2 regions of the Aliiglaciecola sp. LCG003 genome follow, and region 2 is predicted to be linked to the other one. Evidence: predicted binding sites of a transcription regulator. Region 2 holds the regulator's gene; the other holds the start of a gene.

Region 1 (3,429 bases), 1.1 Mb from region 2:
AACTTGTTTAAGCACTCCATCTTTACTGGATTTGATACTTATATGGCCTCGAGGTGGCTCAATACCATTAGTTGCGTTAGATATTTGAGACGATGTTTCAGATGGCATCAAAGCTGACAAAGTACTGTTGCGTAAACCATGTTGAGTGATCTCTTTTCGTAAGCTTTCCCAGTCGTAATGTAACGGCTCGTTACAAACCTTATCCAAGTCCTTTTTATAGGTATCAATAGGTAGAATACCTTGCGAGTAGGTTGTCTCGTTAAATTTCGGACAAGCGCCTTTTTCTTTTGCTAATTTATTGGATGCTTTAAGCAAGTAATATTGCATAGCTTCGAAGGTTTTGTGAATTAGTGCATTACCACTGCCATCGGAATATTTTTTGCCATTTTTTGCTAGGTAGTAAGCAAAGTTGATCACACCTATACCCAATGTACGACGGCCAATAGACGCATTGTAAGCAGCTGGAACCGGGTAATCCTGATAGTCCAACAAACTATCTAGTGCGCGCACAGCTAAGTCGGATAGCTCTTCAAAATCATCAAGACTTTTAATTTCCCCAAGGTTAAAAGCAGATAGAGTACAAAGGGCTATTTCACCATTTTCATCATTTACATGCTCTAACGGTTTGGTAGGTAACGCAATTTCAAGACACAGGTTACTTTGTCTAACGGGTGCTACTTTAGGATCAAATGGACTATGAGTATTACAATGGTCAACGTTTTGTAGGTAGATCCGGCCAGTACTGGCACGTTCTTGCATAAATAGGCTGAATAGCTCTACCGCTCTGATTGATTTCTTACGAATTGAGGCGTCTTGCTCATATTGAACATAGAGCTTTTCAAACTCTACTTGGTCTGCAAAGAAAGCATCATAAAGCCCAGGAACATCGGAAGGGCTAAACAAGGTGATGTTTTGATCTTTGATCATACGTTGATACATCAGCTTATTAAATTGCACACCATAATCTAAATGACGTACACGGTTTTCTTCCACACCCCGATTATTTTTCAGTACTAATAGAGATTCAACCTCTAAATGCCAGACCGGATAAAATAACGTTGCTGCTCCGCCACGAACACCACCTTGGGAGCAACTCTTAACCGCAGTCTGGAAATACTTGTAAAAAGGAATACAACCCGTGTGATAAGCCTCGCCACCACGGATATTGCTACCCAATGCGCGAATTCGTCCAGCATTAACACCGATTCCAGCCCGTTGACTAACGTATTTGACTATGGCACTAGCTGTAGCATTGATTGAATCCAAGCTATCGCCGGTTTCAATTAACACACATGAGCTAAATTGACGAGTGGGTGTCCTAACGCCAGACATAATTGGAGTAGGCAAAGAAATTTTGAATAATGAAGTCGCATCATAGAAACGTTTAATATAATCCAGGCGGGTTTCTTTGCTGTAATTTGCGAACAGGCAGGCTGCAACTAATATGTAAAGAAACTGCGCACTTTCATATATGTCGCCGGTAACACGGTTTTGTACAAGATACTTGCCCTCTAACTGCTTAACCGCTGCATAACTGAAATTCATGTCGCGCCAATGGTCAAGGTAAGCATCTAACTCTGTTAATTCTTGCTCAGAATAATCTTCCAGGATGTGAGCATCATATTTGCCCATTTTGACCATACGTTTAACATGATCAACCAGTGCAGGCGGTTCAAATTGCCCATAGGCTTTTTTACGCAGATGGAAAACTGCGAGTCGTGCAGCTAAATATTGGTAATCGGGACTATCAGTTGAAATTAGATCCGCTGCGGATCGTATCAATGTCTCGTGAATATCTTCGGTTTTAATACCATCGTAAAATTGAATATGCGCTTTGATTTCAACTTGAGAAACAGAGACATTATTCAGGCCTTTAGCCGCCCAAGTGATAACTTTATGGATTTTATCCAAGTCTATAACTTCACGTTCGCCATCGCGTTTTGTGACAAAGAGATTATTATTCATGATTTTGATAGCCGTATAGATTATTAGCGCCAAGTGCTCGATGCATCTAGCATCGAACACAGAAAGTATATTTCGTCGTAACCCAATACCATGCGAGTCACTCAATTGAGATTATCGCGTAATTGTTAAAATAGTTATTAATATTGGGATAGCCACAAGATAGAGGTGTTTTACTCTGTTTGCAACCCAACATATGGTGGTTTTGTGGGCAGTTGGAGCCTAACTATTTACTAGGTTAGTATTGACTAACTTAGCAACTATACTTGAAAGCGAGTTAACGTGAATGCAAGTTTATTCTGATAATATTTTTTTTAATAAATCTTTTTGATAGGAATAAATCGTTTTTAGACAATACCGATATATAGCGAAATAATGTCACAAAAACACAACATCTGGTATCAATTATGCTTTATGTCTATGATTAAAAATCCATCAATCTGATGCTTTTAGACAAAGCACCATTTACCTTCACCGACATTTTAATTGCCAAATTTGTTGTATGTGATCAACTGTAAAGTCCGCTTGCCAATCTCTGACCTGGTTGAGGTCGTCGATGTAACCATAACAAGCAGCAACACTGATCATATCTGCTGAATTAGCGGCTTGTATGTCTCGAATCGCATCGCCAACATATAATGTACTGCCGGGATTCAAATTAAGTAATTTTGCGGCTTCTAAAAGGGGCAGGGGATCGGGTTTTCGTTTCGATAATGTATCACCGCTAAATACACAATTACATGCTGCTAAGAGTGGAAAATATGATAATAACGAATCAGTTAACCAACCAGGCTTGTTTGTAACAATCCCCCAAGGAATAGCCCTTTCATTTAGCTGCAAAAGGCATTCCTCAACACCGGCGAACATACGTGTATCAACACAGATATTAGTAGCATAGTGATCTAACAGTTGCTGCCGTGCTATTGGAAAATCTAATTGGTTAAAGTTGTCACCAAAACCTAGCTCTAACAGGCCTTTAGCCCCATCGGAGGCAACATTACGATAGGCTGCAAAAGCTATGCTTGGTTGATCGTGCTGAGACAACACATGATTTAATGCATTGCCCAAATCTTTTGCGGTATCTAATAAAGTGCCATCGAGGTCAAACAAAACACCATTAAAATGACTCATAGTACAGCCTTATTATTCATCGTCTATCCTTTGGCAATGCAGCAAATAGTTTACATCAACATTTTGATCTGACAAATAATATTGTTGAGTGAGTGGATTAATATGAAGACCGGTCATATTTTTTGCGATTAACTCTGATTTGTCTATCCAGCTGATTAGTTCAGCAGGTTTGATAAATTTTTCGTGTTGGTGGGTACCTTTAGGAACCAATTTTAACACATGTTCCGCCCCCACTATGGCCATCAAATAGGACTTGATATTGCGGTTTAGCGTTGAGAAAAAAACATGACCACCAGGTTTTACTAAGCTGGCACAGGCTGCAACGATAGATTCTGG
Region 2 (3,429 bases):
TATGGTGGCGGTGATGCAATCACGTGGATATAAAATCGTATCTGGTGGTACAGAAAATCATTTGTTCTTGATGGACTTGATTGATAAAGACATCACCGGTAAAGAAGCTGATGCCGCGCTGGGCAGTGCCAACATTACCGTGAACAAGAACTCAGTCCCCAACGACCCACGTTCACCTTTTGTGACCAGTGGTTTACGCATAGGCTCTCCGGCAATTACCCGTCGTGGCTTCAAGCAAGCTGAAGCTGAGCAAGTTGCCACTTGGATTTGCGACGTACTTGACAATATGGGTGACCAAAGCACAATAGATCGAGTAAAAAGCGAAGTCCTTGCCCTATGTGAGAAGTTCCCTGTTTATGGGTAATCTGATTTGAATCATTGAAAAACCGTACCTGTGTACGGTTTTTTTATGTCTGAAAATAGACTATGTTGTGAGAACTTCAATTTGTTGAAGATATAACCCTTAAAATTTAATTTTCTAGCATATTGTATAGGACGACAATAGCCATGTTGAAAAATCCACCTTCTCTGCTAATTGCTTTAGGTTTAGTGATCACCTGGATAATATTACAAATCCTATTAGGCCTAGTGCTCTATCAATCTGGTTTAGTGACACAGTCCAGCGTTTTTTGGGATATGCTAGTTGTCACCATTGCTACCGGTATGGTGGTGTTACTGGCGATGAAGCACACTGAGTTGAGTTTCAGCGGCTTGTGGGATGATTCTGGCAATCAGTTTAGAAGCACAGCGACATTATTGTTTCCACCAATATGCGTGGTATTAGTCGGTGCCTTGTGGTGGTTTGCCGATATTCAAATGCAGTATTTTAAACTGATTCCGCCTAGCCCAGAGATCCTCAAGCACTTTGATATGTTAATGACGGGCGGTATCTGGTCTATATTGGCAGTGTGTGTGATTGCTCCGGTTATTGAGGAAGTTCTTTTCCGCGGTATTATTTTTCGTGGTTTTCTGCATCATTACCCGCCCAGTCTAGCGATAGTATTATCAGCGGTGTTATTTGCCGGTGCTCATCTGAATCTGTATCAGTTTTTGGTGGCACTGGTGATGGGTATTTTTTTAGCTTGGATATATTACAAAAGCCGCTCATTGTGGCCGTGTATTTTTGCTCATGCAGTGTTCAATACCAGCGCCTATATAGGTTACCAACCTATTGAACAATACCAATATAATTCTGTTGTAGTCAACGGTCTTACATTTGGGCTATCAGTGGCTGGTCTGTACCTTTTAAGCCAAGTTTTCAACCGTGGATTTAGCCGGCGCAAGCTAATTTAAGGCATTTTATTCCTTGTCTCAATTTTATCGAATAATGGCTTGCTTACCTCTATAAGCGGTTTGATATTCTGGCAAACTAGGGTCTTTATCATTAAACAGGGGCCCAAGATGTCATCTGTAGTAACCCGAATTCCTGCTGGGCAGAGCGACGCTGCCAAACAATACTTTAGCCAATTGCTGAGCTTCGAAACTGATTGCTGGGATGTACATTTCGCTCAATCGAATAGTCGTCAGGATTTTGTTTTACTGGATGTGCGCAATGCCCAGTTGTATGCGCAAGGTCATCTTCCCCATGCGATTAATATTGCGCATAAACAGTTAAGTGTAGAAAGTTTATCTCACTTCCCTGACGATACTGTATTTGTGGTTTACTGCGCAGGACCACATTGCAATGGCGCAGATAAGGCTGCGGTCAAGTTGGCTGATTTGTCTCGTCCGGTAAAGAAAATGATTGGTGGGGTAACGGGCTGGCTCGATGAAGGATTAAGCCTTGTGGTGGGATAGATAACATGGTTTTACAGTTTATGTCGGGCTAATTAGCCTATCGAACTATAATTTAGCTGCAAATTTTGCTAGTTTTAGCCCATTAAAATCTTGTTGAAAAGATACCAACATTTATGTTTTGTCCATTTTGTGCTGAACAAGAAACCAAAGTTATTGACTCGCGGCTGGTGGCTGAAGGCCACCAAGTTAGACGTAGACGTGAATGTACCAGTTGTCACGAGCGTTTTACGACTTTTGAAATTGCTGAACTAGTTATGCCCCGAGTGGTGAAACGAGATGGCTCCCGTGAACCTTTTAATGAAGATAAATTGCGCGCAGGACTGCAGCGGGCGTTGGAGAAACGTCCTGTGAGCACTGAAAAAGTTGAGCATTGTATCAGTCAGTTAAAGTCGTCTTTGCGGGCCACCGGTGAGCGTGAAATCAGCAGCGAATTTCTAGGTGGTTTGATAATGAACGCGTTGAAAGATCTCGACAAAGTGGCTTATGTGCGCTTTGCGTCTGTCTATCGCTCATTTGAGGATATCCGTGAGTTTGGCGAAGAAATTGCTAAGCTTGGCGACTAGACGTCCTATCGTGAGTGGATAACTTCATGACAGTTCAAACATTTTCTGCGCAAGATCACCGTATGATGGCCCAAGCCTTGAAGTTGGCTCAACGGGGTATCTATTCCACCTCGCCAAATCCAAATGTGGGCTGTGTGATTGCTGATGATAGCGATAACATAGTGGGCCAAGGCTGGCACCTTAAAGCCGGCTCTCCTCATGCTGAAGTCCATGCATTACGCCAAGCTGGGCGGTTGGCTAAAGGGGCGACAGCTTATGTCACTTTAGAGCCCTGTAGCCACTTTGGTCGTACGCCTCCCTGCGCGAATGCGCTAGTCGAAGCTGGTATTAAACGTGTGGTGGCCGCTATGGTCGATCCTAACCCTGCCGTATCTGGGCGTGGACTAGCCATATTGCAACAACAAGGCATAGACACCTCATATGGATTAATGGCTGAGCAAGCAGAAACGTTAAACCGTGGTTTTGTTAAACGGATGAAAACAGGAACACCCTGGGTAACCCTTAAGCTCGCTGCTAGTTTAGATGGCAAAACCGCGTTAGCTAACGGACGCAGTCAGTGGATCACTGGCACTGCTGCGCGCCAAGATGTGCAACGACACCGACTGGCAAGCTGTGCTATTTTGAGTGGTTCAGGTACGGTATTAACTGATGACCCAAGTCTCAATGTTAGACACCATGAGTTAGGTGATTTAGCGCAGCAGATAGATAAAAGTACCATGCGCCAACCCGCTAGAATAATATTAGATGGCAGGAATCAACTTCACAATGCGCTCAGATTGTTTGATCTTGCTGGCCAAACCTATGTATTTAATCAAACCTACAACTCGTTATTGAGACCTAGTGTTGAGCAAATTCAGTTGGCATCTAAGGATAACAAACTTGACTTGCAGGCCGTTCTGCAGAATTTGGCTGAACTGCAATTTAACAATATTTGGTTAGAGGCGGGTGGCCGACTAGCCGGTGCCCTAGTGCAACAAAATTTAGTTGATGAATTGATTTTATACCAAGCGCCCAAATTATTAGGCGATAAGAGTCAAAACTTGTTTGTAATGGATGAGCTAACCTCCAT

The links. Region 2 encodes NrdR, which represses ribonucleotide reductase genes. Its sites were predicted from a motif close to AAACACNANATNTNGTGTTT; they were not measured.
Region 1: nrdA (class 1a ribonucleoside-diphosphate reductase subunit alpha) is a predicted target of NrdR. The motif match lies at 2,148-2,167, and genes of this name have one in related genera.

Annotation. Positions count from the first base shown of each region.
Region 1 covers NZ_CP128185.1:2,088,200-2,091,628, forward strand. The annotation lists gene nrdA (class 1a ribonucleoside-diphosphate reductase subunit alpha) at 1-1,965, opposite strand, end outside; gene QR722_RS09045 (HAD family hydrolase) at 2,434-3,093, opposite strand; gene ubiG (bifunctional 2-polyprenyl-6-hydroxyphenol methylase/3-demethylubiquinol 3-O-methyltransferase UbiG) at 3,106-3,429, opposite strand, start outside.
Region 2 covers NZ_CP128185.1:3,177,904-3,181,332, reverse strand. The annotation lists gene glyA (serine hydroxymethyltransferase) at 1-364, shown strand, start outside; gene QR722_RS13900 (CPBP family intramembrane glutamic endopeptidase) at 508-1,293, shown strand; gene QR722_RS13895 (rhodanese-like domain-containing protein) at 1,402-1,797, shown strand; gene nrdR (transcriptional regulator NrdR) at 1,911-2,360, shown strand; gene ribD (bifunctional diaminohydroxyphosphoribosylaminopyrimidine deaminase/5-amino-6-(5-phosphoribosylamino)uracil reductase RibD) at 2,387-3,429, shown strand, end outside.